DNA from 3 places in the Clostridium sardiniense genome. Region 3 is predicted to be linked to each of the others. Evidence: riboswitches for the same ligand, from Rfam matches in the RefSeq annotation. Region 3 holds a riboswitch; each other region holds the start of a gene.
The links. Region 3 has a riboswitch for cyclic di-GMP ahead of K5V21_RS01605 (NPCBM/NEW2 domain-containing protein). Riboswitches for the same ligand answer to the same signal wherever they lie in the genome.
Positions count from the first base shown of each region.

Region 1: linked by a shared signal. The riboswitch ahead of K5V21_RS17765 (BsaA family SipW-dependent biofilm matrix protein) and the one ahead of K5V21_RS01605 (NPCBM/NEW2 domain-containing protein) in region 3 are both predicted to bind cyclic di-GMP.
Region 2: linked by a shared signal. The riboswitch ahead of K5V21_RS04265 (flagellar basal body protein) and the one ahead of K5V21_RS01605 (NPCBM/NEW2 domain-containing protein) in region 3 are both predicted to bind cyclic di-GMP.

Region 1 covers NZ_JAIKTU010000020.1:32,341-36,636, reverse strand. The annotation lists gene pcp (pyroglutamyl-peptidase I) at 1-510, shown strand, start outside; gene K5V21_RS17775 (gamma-glutamylcyclotransferase family protein) at 504-908, shown strand; gene K5V21_RS17770 (signal peptidase I) at 1,148-1,657, shown strand; cyclic di-GMP riboswitch class II at 1,845-1,928, shown strand; cyclic di-GMP riboswitch class II at 1,974-2,057, shown strand; gene K5V21_RS17765 (BsaA family SipW-dependent biofilm matrix protein) at 2,145-2,855, shown strand; gene K5V21_RS17760 (hypothetical protein) at 2,879-3,586, shown strand; gene K5V21_RS17755 (BsaA family SipW-dependent biofilm matrix protein) at 3,615-4,238, shown strand; gene K5V21_RS17750 (hypothetical protein) at 4,258-4,296, shown strand, end outside.
Region 2 covers NZ_JAIKTU010000003.1:172,466-176,761, forward strand. The annotation lists gene fliF (flagellar basal-body MS-ring/collar protein FliF) at 1-550, opposite strand, end outside; gene fliE (flagellar hook-basal body complex protein FliE) at 576-875, opposite strand; gene flgC (flagellar basal body rod protein FlgC) at 888-1,292, opposite strand; gene K5V21_RS04265 (flagellar basal body protein) at 1,298-1,621, opposite strand; cyclic di-GMP riboswitch class I at 1,795-1,877, opposite strand; gene flgL (flagellar hook-associated protein FlgL) at 2,157-3,305, opposite strand; gene K5V21_RS19500 (flagellin N-terminal helical domain-containing protein) at 3,392-4,296, opposite strand, start outside.
Region 3 covers NZ_JAIKTU010000001.1:354,741-359,036, reverse strand. The annotation lists gene K5V21_RS01605 (NPCBM/NEW2 domain-containing protein) at 1-1,821, opposite strand, end outside; cyclic di-GMP riboswitch class I at 1,977-2,060, opposite strand; gene K5V21_RS01600 (sialidase family protein) at 2,948-4,147, opposite strand.

The DNA of each region.
Region 1 (4,296 bases), on a different contig from region 3:
GAAAAATCACTAAGTGCAATAGAAAAAGCAATAGAAGAGCATAAGCCAGATATTGTTATATCAATAGGTCAGGCTGGAGGAAGATTTGATATAACTCCAGAGAGAGTGGCAATTAATATTAATGATTTTAGAATTAAAGACAATGAAGGTAATCAACCAGTTGATGAACCAATAAGAGAAGATGGAAAGGCAGCATATTTCTCAAGCTTACCAGTAAAGGGAATGGTTAAGCACTTAAATGAGAATGGAATACCAAGTACACTTTCAAATACAGCAGGAACTTTTGTATGTAATCATGTAATGTATGGGATTTTATATATGATTGATAAGAAGTATCCAAATATTAAGGGTGGTTTTATTCACATCCCTTATGTAACATCTCAAGTAATAGACAAAAAGAATACACCATTTATGTCATTAGAGGAGATAATAAAGGGGATAGAATTATCAATAGAAGCATGTACTATATACAATGAAGATATAAAAGCGATAGGTGGAGAAATATGCTAACAGAAAAAGTGTTTGTGTATGGAAGCCTTAGAAGTGGGATGTTCAACTATGAGAAGTTACTTAAGGGTAAGGTTAAAGGGTCAGAAAGTGGAACAGTTTGTGGGGAATTGTTTCATATAGAAAATAAGGGATATCCAGCAGCTATCTGTGGGGACAGTAAGGTTGTTGGAGAATTAATGGAACTTAAAGATTTTAAGAAGACATTGAGAGAATTAGATGGGCTAGAGAATTATAATGAAGAGGATAAAAATTCAGAATATATAAGAGAAATAGTGGATGTTTCTTTAGAGAATGGTGCTAAAGAAAAAGCATATTTCTACAGATATAATAAGGAAGCTGATAGGAACAGAATAGATAAGCTCCTTAAAGTTAGCAGTGGGGACTGGGTAAATAGATAATATAAATATATGAAGCAGTTTAGTATGATGGTCGTACTAAACTGCTTTTTCATAATTAAATATGAATAAGGGTCAAAGAAAAATAAATTTAATAATATAATTAACTTCTACTTGTAATCAAGGTATGGTTGTTTAACAATTTGTAAAGAGAATTGACAATAAATAGTAATGTATATAGACTAAAGAAGGACTAATAAATGAATATTAAGATAAAATCATAAGATAAAAGGGGTAAAGATATGAAGAAGAGAAAGAGTTCTTTAGCAGTCATAGGAAATTGTATATTTTATTTATTTATAATAGCTGTTATATTTTTAGCTGGAATAAATATAATAGGATCAAAAGAAGGAAAACATCCAAGTATATTAGGATATAGCTCATATTACATATTAACAGGGAGTATGGAACCTACTATAAATCCAGGTAGCTTAGTAGTTGTAAAAGATGGAACGGATCAAGAAATAAATGTAGGGGATGTAATAACTTTTACAGGAAGAAATAGCAATACAATTACTACTCATAGAGTTAATCAGGTTATAAATAATGGAGAAGAATTTATAACAAAAGGTGATGCTAATAATGTAGTGGATCCAATAAGTGTTCAGAAAAATCAAGTTATAGGAAAGGTTATGTTCCACATACCTTATCTCGGAAAAGTTTCTCAGTTTGTTCAAAAGAACTTAGTTCTAATATTAGTTGTGATATTAGCTTTATTTGGACTATCATTCTTAGTTGGAAGAAAAAAATAATTATATAAAAATATTAAAAGAAGTATAGATATATTTACTATATTTCTTTTTTATTTTGATAAATATATATAAATTAAAACAAATATTAATGATATGTATACTTAGTAAAGGTTGTGTAAAACATATTGACTCTCTTTTATATCAAATGATAATATCTATAATGAAATTAACGAAAGATTATTAAAATAAAAAATATAGGAGCTTTGAAATATATTCTGTATGTGGGCACTTGGAGTATATGGAGCTAGTAGTGCAACCGACTAATTTATATTATTAAGGATAAAATATAGATTAGTTTTTTTTATGTTTAAAATTAATTTAATATAGATGCTTTGAAGTATGTTCTATATTTGGGCACTTGGAATATATGGAGCTAGTAGTGCAACCGGCTAATTCACAAATATACTGTATTAGTCCTTTTTTAAGGCTCTTACTTACAAAAATTCTTAAATATTTAAAAAAAATCCAATATAGGGGGAAGTAACAAATGAAAAAGAAGAAAATATTGAGTGTAATTGCAGCAGTTGTAGTAGTAGCATCATTAGCGATAGGATCATTAGCATACTTTACATCAAAGGAAACAGTAAAGAACTCATTTAGCACAATTGCTAATGGAACAGAAGATAAGGGTGGAGATGCTGGAATAGATATAAACGAGAACTTCGATCCAAATCAAGCTAAGAATATGATTCCAGGAGATACTGTAAATAAGGATGTACAAGTAGATAGTACAGCAAATTATGGACAATTCGTAAGAGTTAAGTTATCACCAAATTGGGTAACCTCTACTGGTGAAGTAAATACAGCATTAAACTCAACAGATTTAGATGATATATTATTAAATAAAGTAAATTTAACAAAAAGTGTTACAGAAAACCAATGGTTTAATGGTGGAGATGGATATTTCTATTATATAGGAGTTTTAGCACCACAAGGACAATCAGGATCAAGTACTCCAAGATTATTGGACTCAGTAACTCTAGCAAGTGACACAGAAAAATCTGCTTTAGGAAATGGATTTACAGTTGATGTAACAGCAGAATCAGTTCAAGCTTCAAATGATGCATTTGCATCAGCATGGGGGGATGTACCATCAGCTGTTTCAGAAAAATTAAAATCACTTCAAATTCAAGGTAAAACACAAGCTAATACTGATACCAATACAGCAGAAGCACCAAAAGCAAAGTTAGCAAAATAATAGAATAATCAAGGAGTGATATTATGAAAAAATCTTTAAAGATTTTCATACTATTTATTTCACTTCTTTTAGGAATAACTACCAATGGGGTGGCAGCAGAGTTGCCACCCTCTAATATTAGAATAGATAAAACTGGAATTCATTTTATCTATACAAAAGACAACAGTGATATATTTCTAGAAAAGAAGGGAATGTTACCTGGTGATTCAGTAAGTGGGACTCTTACTGTAGAAAATAATTTAAAAGAACCTTTTGAAGTGTTTATGAAAGCCGAAAGAGTAGGAGCACAACAAAAAGTAGATTTATGTCAAGTATTAGATCTTTCAATAAATTATGATAGTAAGAACATATACCATGGCACTGTAAGTGGAGAAAATGGATTAAGAAATAATATAAGTTTAGGTACTGTCAAACCAGGAGAGAAAAAACTTTTAAATGCAAAAGTTATTCTAGATGGGAAAGCAACGGATAATAAGTATAAGAACAAAAAGGTAGATATAGATTGGATTTTTACAGCTATTGGGACAGATAGTCCAGATAAAGTGATGAGTACCAAGGAGGAAAGCCACGAAGGTGGTCTAGGAAATGATATTTCTAATACTATAAACAATGTAAAGAATATACTTCCAAGGACTGGATATGTAGGAATATGCGGATATGGACTTGCTTGTGTGCTTATTGGAATAGGAATATTTTTAATTATAAAAAAGAAAAAATATAAAAATTATTAGTAAAATACTATTAAATGGAGTGTAGAAAATGAAAAAAGTAGGATTAACATTAGGGATAATTCTTTTATTTACAACTACAGTTGCTTCATTAGCATACTTTTCAAGTAAAGAAAGTAAAAAGAATAAATTTACAATAGGAAGTATAAGCACAGAAATTAATGAAAACTTCGATAAAGATTCAGCTAAAGATGTATCACGTAATGAGGAGATTAAAAAGGTTGTATCTATAAAAAATACAGGAAAAAATCCTGTAATAGTTAGAGTTATAATAAATCCTCAATGGGACGAAGAAAAAGATGAGAACGGAAAAGTAACTAAACTTACAACATCAGCATCAAATCAGGTGCAATTAAACTTTTCAAACACATGGAAAGAAGATTGGATAAAAGATAACGATGGTTATTATTATTACAATAAAATATTAAATCCTGGAGAGAGTACTAGTGATTTGTTAAAGTCTATATCATTAAAAAATAATATATCACAAGAAGATATAGAAAGTTTTAAAAATAGGAATTTCTCCGTAAATGTTAGCTCAGAAGCTATACAAGTAAATAAAGAGGCATTAAGAAAAGAGTGGAATATAAATAACACAATATCAGATAAGACGATGGATAAATTAGATGAGATAATTGATGGATACGTAAAGTAAGTAAGGGGAGGGAGTAGATATGAAAAAGATTAATAAACTTTTAGTTGTAATGCTTTCT
Region 2 (4,296 bases), on a different contig from region 3:
TACCATCTTTTAAAGAAATATAAACAGCTGCTTTTCCATCCTTACTTTCCCCATTAAATACAGACTGTTCTCCTTGCGTTATATGTACTCTTGCATTATCTATACCAGGAAATGTCTTTATTGTTTTTTCTAACTCTCCCTGTACCATTCTAGTCTTCTCTATTTGGAACTCCTCATCTGTCATAGACAAATTTGAGCTTTCATCCATTAATTCAAAACCTTTTGATCCATTAGTTATGTTTGGAGATAATTCTATTCTTAATTTATCTACTTGATCTTTAGGTACAAGAATAGAATCTCCATCTATTTTTGTATCAACTTTTTTATCTTCTAATGCTTTTGTTATATTTGCAGAATCTGTAGAATCTAGTCCTGAAAATAATACCTTGTATTTATTCTGTCTACTATAATTTATAGTAAACACCAATGCTAATATTACTGTGACTATTCCAATACCTATGGCAACTTTAGTACCAATTTTTAATTTTTTAATTTTTTCTCCTAAACCTTTTAAGAAACTCTTTATTTTATCTATTAAATTCTTTTGCATACTATCTTCCTTTTATTAAAGACTTTTATAATTGCATCCTATTGACTTCTTGATAAGCTTCAACGACTTTATTTCTAGCTTCTATAAGTAGTTGCATTGATATTTGTGCTTCTTGCATTGATAACATAACATCATGCATATTAACATTGTCACCTTTGATTAGACTTTCAACCTTATTGTCTGCAGTTACTTGAAGATCATTTACTTTATTTATTGCATTACCTAATACTTTTGAAAAATCTCCATTACTTTCTTTAGCATGTCCTATTTTTTGTACATCAATGCCACTTACTAATGAATTTACCTCTATTGGTTTTATATTCATTTTATCCTCCTACTATCTTCCTATTTCTAAAGCTTTAGAAATCATATTTTTTTGCGCATTTAAAGAGTCTACATTAGATTCATATGATCTAGATGCAGTTATTAAATCAGACATCTCAACTAATAAATCAACATTAGGATACTCTACATATCCATCTTTATCAGCATCTGGATGATTAGGCTTATACTCTTTTTTAAGTGGAGATTTATCATTTTCAATTTTAACTGCCTTCACACCTAACATACCTAATTTATTATCATAATTTTCAGAAAAGACAGCAACTTTTCTTACATATGCTCCACCTTTTTTAGTTCTAGTTGCCCTCGAATTTGCAATATTTGATGATATTACATCAAGTCTTAATTTTTCAGAACTTAATCCACTAGCACTTATTCTCATTCCACTAAATATACTCATTTTTACTACCTTCCACTTATTACACTCTTAGCCATAGCTAATTTAATATTTGTAATACTTATTAAACTATTATACATAAGCGTATTTGCTGCTTGATCCACTTTTTCACTTTCTAAATCCACATTATTTCCATCAAATCTCATACTTGTTGATTTATCTTCCTTAATTTTAATTTTATTTTCGTTACTCTTATCATTTAGACTTTCTTCAAATGTGACATATTTTCTTTTATACTTTGGAGTATTAACATTAGCAATATTATTTGATATTGTCTCTCCTCTTAGCTTAGCTATGTCTAAGCTTGTCTTAATTAGTTTATAAATTTCCATACATTCCTCCTCTTATTGTTCAGAATAACACAACTATTAGGATATATTTTCCTAATAATTGCAAAGTTTATATTCTTACTATTTTTAACAGCAAAAAAAAAACCACTCACAAAGCGCGAGTAGCCTAAAATCAAAAAACAAGAAAAAAAATAAGATAAATATTCTTATTTTATTAGTGCAACTGGCTGGCATAATATTGATCTTAGCCCCTATAGCTTTGCGTCATTAAGTTTCCCTAATTTTGCTAATTATTAAATTGTGATATGTATTCTATTATATACTACTTTTATGTATTTTTCTACTTATTATTTAAATTTTATACATATTTTCTTTATATTTCTTATATTTCATTATTTTTCTATTCATTATTTTTCCTTATTTTTACTTATATGTCTTTTTTTAATTTATAATTTTCATAAATATATAAACACATTATGTAACTCTATTATTCTTATACTCTAATATTTTTATTAACCTCACACTGAAATAAAGGATAAAGCGTAAAGGCCTTATCCTTTTAAATATTTAGATTATCTTATCTTAATAGTTGCATTACACCTTCTGGTTGACTCTTAGCTTGAGCTGCCATAGCTTGTGAAGCTTGTGTTAATAGGTTGAATTTAGATAAAGTCATCATTTCTTTTGCAACGTCAACGTCTCTTATTCTTGATTCAGCTGCAGTTAAGTTTTCACTTGAAGTACTTAAGTTTGATTGAGCACTTTCTAATCTATTTTGCATTGCTCCAAAATTAGCTCTTGAAGTATTTACTTTTTCTAAAGCCTTATCTAAAGTAGTTATCATTTTTTGTGCTGCTTTACATCCTGATTCATTATCTGCTTTTATTGCATCTATATCTGCTTTTGCTATTCCTAATGATTCTGTTCCTAAGTTATTAATTTGAACTAATAATTGTTGTCCTTCGTTAGCTCCAACTTGTAGGTTAACTTTTCCTCCAATAATATCACTTATTGTTGTTTCTCCAATATTTTCATCAGTTAAAACAGCTGTTGCATCTGTATCTAATTTAAAAGTGATTGTTTTACCAGCGCTAGTTAAAGTATATTCTCCAGCTTTTAATTTACCTGCACCACCTGTAGCTTTAAATGTATAATTTCCAGCATCTGTTTTAACAGTAATATCTGTATCAGCACCATTAGCTTTAGTTGTTAATTTAATATCCCCTTTAGCTGTAATTCCACTTACATCTAAGCCTTCTATAGTATAGCCTGCCTTTGTAGTAAATGTCTTATTATCACCAATTTTTGTTGATCCATTTAATAAGTTCTTACCATTAAATTGAGTTGAATCTGCAATTCTATCTATTTCACTATGTAGTTGATTTAATTCTTCAACAATCTTTTCTCTATCTGAACCTGAATTTGTTTCATTAGATGCTTGAACTGAAAGTTCTCTCATTCTTTGAGTGATGTTTCCGATTTCTTCTGTTGCACCTTCTGCTGTTTGAATTAAAGATACACCATCTTGAGTATTTCTAGATGCTTGATCTAATCCTCTAATTTGGCTTCTCATCTTTTCAGATATTGCTAGTCCTGCTGCGTCATCTCCAGCTTTGTTTATTCTTAATCCTGAAGATATTTTTCCCATAGCTGCTCCAGCTAAGTTTGTGTTTTTGTTCATTGAGTTTAATGCTGTCATAGCATTCATATTTGTGTTGATTCTCATATTTTGCACTCTCCTTAGTAATTTATTTTTTGACATCCTTGTCATTTATAATTTTAAAATATAAATCTATAGTTTCTATTGATTTATTATCTTAATAATTGCATTATTCCTTCTGGTTGGCTCTTAGCTTGAGCTGCCATAGCTTGTGAAGCTTGTGTTAGTAGGTTGAATTTAGATAAAGTCATCATTTCTTTTGCAACATCAACGTCTCTTATTCTTGATTCAGCTGCAGTTAAGTTTTCACTTGAAGTACTTAAGTTTGATTGAGCACTTTCTAATCTATTTTGCATTGCTCCAAAATTAGCTCTTGAAGTATTTACTTTTTCTAAAGCCTTATCTAAAGTAGTTATCATTTTTTGTGCTGCTTTACATCCTGATTCATTATCTGCTTCTATTGCATCTATATCTGCTTTTGCTATTCCTAATGATTCTGTTCCTAAGTTATTAATTTGAACTAATAATTGTTGTCCTTCATTAGCTCCAACTTGTAAGTCAACTTTTCCTCCAAGAACATCACTTACTTTTGTTTCTCCGATTTTAGAATCTGTAGTAGCAGTTGTTATTGCTTTGTCTACTTTAAATGTAATACTGCTACTTCCGTTCTTTAATGTTATAACTTTATTAGCATCAAGTGTTCCTTTTGCCCCTGTCATAGTAACATCTGTTGCTGTGAAAGTTTTTCCATCTACTTTTATAGTAACGTTAGTTTGATTAGCACCTGCTCCGTTTGTTAAAGTTAATTTAATATCATCTTTAGTAGAAATTCCGTCTAATCCTTCTATAGTATAACCAGCATCTGTAGTAAATGTTCCAACAGTACCAATCTTTGTTGTTCCATTTAATAAGTTCTTACCATTAAATTGAGTTGAATCTGCAATTCTGTCTATTTCACTATGTAATTGATTTAATTCTTCAACAATCTTTGATCTATCTGAACCTGAGTTTGTTTCATTAGATGCTTGAACTGAAAGTTCTCTCATTCTTTGAGTGA
Region 3 (4,296 bases):
ATATGTTTGTTCTTCAGGTAAAGCTTTATTAGTAAAGTATATTGCAAATCCCGTTGTTCCACTTGGAGCTTTTATTATATTTCTACCTGCGTTTAAGCTTCTTATATGCCTTCCCGAACTATCAACTTCACCAACTTGTGCCATAACTAATTGTGGTAATATACCATTTTCATCTGCATCTACATATACTTCAAATGCTTTATCCGGCATTGCATAATATCCTGTTAAATCTAAATTTCCACCTGCAAATACTTGTCTTCTTTTATCTCTTTGATTGTTTTCATTACCCCTTTGAGATAATGTTATTATTTGACTTGTTTCTACTTCCTTTTTACTTACTATTTTTTTGGCCGCATTAATTATTTCCATGTGATCATTCTTTAGGGGATGATTATTTATTTCTTCTTCTAGCTTATTTAATTTATCTATCGTATTATAGTCTTCAGATATTTTAGTATGTAACTTATCTTTAAATACAGAGTTTACCTTTCTTGTCGTTGTATCTTCTTTATAAAATGACATATCAGCAAGTCCCGCTCTATAATCATAAGCAGTTACAAATCTGAATTTTAACTTCTTAAATTTAGTCTTAGGAAATACTATTTCAGTGTCTTCTGCCATAACACCATTTGCTTTTCCTTTAGAAATTAATTTATATGTATTGGAATTTTCATTTAGAGAACCATATATTTCATACTCTAGAGGGAACCCTTTATGTTCTTGACCTTTTCTAGATGACATAATAATTCTTTCTATTTCTTGTATTTCTTTAAATGTAAATACTACTTCATTTTTAAAGTTATCATCATTTCCTCTACCTGTTTCCCAATGAGTATCTTTATTACCATCATAAAGTTTTGTAAGTACACTACTTCCATAACTACCACCATTATTAGTTACACTTTTGAAATTATCTGTACTTATCTTGTATTTTTCATTATACTTAGCTAAATCTTTAGATTTTGCTATATCTGATATTTTAATTAAAGAATATGTTGATTGTTCTTCATCATCACTACTATGTAAAAGATCTTTAGCTATATTTATATCATTTAAAAGAGTTTTTCTTAATGGATGGTTTGCTACTTGTTCTTCTAAGTTCTTTATTATATTTATATCTTTGTATTTATCTTTTAATTTATATTTAGTTTCATCTGTAAATAAATCATTTACTTCATCCGTTGCTTTATCTTCTTTATAAAGCATTATTTCTGAGGCTGCTGCCCAATCAGCATTAGCTTTTTCAAATACAAATTTTACTCTTTTAAATTCTGTAGGATTAAATTTAATCTCTAATAAATCAGAAGTTACTTCAGATGAGCCATACGAGACTAATTGGAAGTCATTGCCCCTACTAGTACTTGATGTATATATCTTAAACTCTTTTGCAAAACCTTTGTTGCCAGGTCTTGATTTATACATTATTCTATTTAATGTTGTTTTTTCACTAAGTTCAAATACTACTTCATTTTTAAAATTTGAATTATTTGGTTTCCCTGTTTCCCAGTGAGTATTTAAATCACCATCTATTATTCTATTTAATACGCTACTTCCATATCTCCCACCATTATTAGTTATTGAAATTATTTTAGAATTATCAACTTTAAAAGCTTTATTGTACGCTTCTAAGTTTTCGCTACTAGCTAAATTAAATTTATTTACAGTAGCTTTTGTTGCTTGTTTATTTTGATTACTTTCATTTGATATGTTTTGAATCACTTTATTGCTATTTAATTCATCTGCAAAAACTTCTACTGCTGTAACTGAAAAGTTTGTGATTATTGCAGCCATAATTATAGCTGCTACTTTTTTCTTATTCATATTTCTTCCCCCCTGATTAATTTAATACCTCAGAAGTACATTAAAAAAGCTACTCAAAAAAGAGTAGCTGTATACACATAATGAAATTAATAAATTATAATTATAATCAATATTTATAATTAATTAATCTTAAAAACAAAAAGTATAATGTACCCTTTGGCAACTGGCTGACATAGTTTTAAACCTTAGTCCCTATAGCTTTGCGTCCCTAAATTTCTCTAGGTTTGCCTATTTTATTTTATTTCTTAGTGAAATTTTACTATTATTTTACATAAAATTCAATATATTTTCTATTTATTTTTTGAAAATTTCGACAAATTATTTTTATGTAATAAAAAAGCTCCCATATAAAACTTTATATGAGAACTTTCAATTCTAATCATAACTTTAAAATCTATTTATGAACTAATTATTATTTTCTCTATTAATCTAACTTAGATTTCAGATTAAATAGAACCTATTAAGTATATAAATAAACTAAAAATCCACATATACCTATTTGGCATATGTGGACTTCTAATATGTAAGTTATTATATAAAAAGAAATATTAGCTTAAAATTGTAAAAATATTTATTTAACTAAGGGTTGTTAGTATCCTATAAATAGGCGTTACTTAATATTACATAATCTACAAGTAAAACTCAATAACTTAATCTATTCATCTTTTTTATGCTATATATTAAAGCTTTATATCCGCTAAATAAGAAAGGCTACAAAAAATGGTTATATTAAAATTATTTTTAACTATTTTAAGACAGATATTTATATTAATTTCTACCTTTAAAACTAAATATAAATCATTTAAGCTTTGTATCTCCTTAAAAGTTAACATTATTTACTACTTACAATAGACTATATTTTTATTATGTACAATATCCCTTATATCAAATTATAACACGAAATAATAATAGGTTTAATCTTATATTTAAATTACACTTAACTATTATTTATAATAATAAAGAACCTCCTTATATACTATAATTTAACCCATACTTGTATTATAGGAAGAAATAACATTGTCAAAAGAAAAATCCAATGGGAAAGTGTGGGGTCATAAAATTATTATTAATTATTAAAAAAATCTTCAGCATAATTACTGAAGATTTTTTTAATAATATTTTCTTTTTATAGTATTGATTTATAATAAGATGTTAAATCTTTATACTCTATATTTCCATCTGCTTCATAAAGAATACTTAATTTATCATTGTTAAAAGCTAAGCAGGAATACCCACCGCCAGCTTTATTTCCATCTTTAGGATAAGGGACACATAGTTCTTTAATTCCTTTAGATACGTCATCAAAATCAATCATATAGACAGTAATATTATCTCTAGTATACCAGCCTTTAGTGTTCTTAGGTGCTGAAATTAATCCAATTCTATGCCCATTAGAATTGGTAATTTTAATAAATGAACCTTGACAGCCTGAACCATAACCAGTTGAAATTTTACCATTTAAAGGTTCATATACACTCCATGTAGATCCTAAATCATGAGATATATATGATGCTCTATAACCAGCTGAGTCATCTCTAGCACTCATAATTAAAGATCCATCTAGCTCTATTACCATATTTTCAGAAGTTTTTGATTTAGGTACTTTATTTCCCATTGTCCATGTTTCACCATTATCTTTTGAATACATAATTGATGAATAATAATTATTAGTATTGTTTTCTCTTAATGCAATTTGTATTGGCATTACTATTGTTCCATCAGACATTGTAATACCTGATCCAACTCCACCTAACCATCCAATTGTATTACTTGGCTGATTTTTTATTCTTGATTGATTTGTAGTTAAATCTATTTTATCAGACCATGTTACGCCATTATCATCAGAGTAAACCATCTGAACAGACCAATCATTTCTTAATGAAGTTGTACTATTTGCCCAATTACCGTCCTTATTCCAAGAGCCTGCAATTAATATAACTCTACCTGTATTGGTAACTACTGTTGTTGAATCCATTACACGAGAAAATTTTGAATTAACACCATCATTTTTCATTGCTACTTGATAACTCCACGTTTTTCCATCATCAATACTACGTGCACATCCAATATCAATATTCCCATGGTCTTGAGGACCATTATGACGAATGTCAGAAAACGTTAACATAGAGCCATCCTTTAATAATTGCATACTTGGAATTCTAAAATACTTTGCATTCCATGCATTGTTAGTTTTATCAAATACTGTTATTGCTGACTCCTCAGTATTAGTATTTAGTTCACTTGCAAATACAGGATTACTAGTACATAATACGCTAATAGTCATTATAGATAAGATTCTTAGGTTTTTAATAAAATTTTTTTTCATTTCTATCCCTCCATTTAAATTAGTATTTAAAATATTTTATAGAAATTTGCACATTTTAAAATTGATTAAATTTTTGTGCAATTTTTTATAAATCCTGAAGGCTGGTATATAAGTAATAAAACAATACATACCTAAATCACTGCTAATAA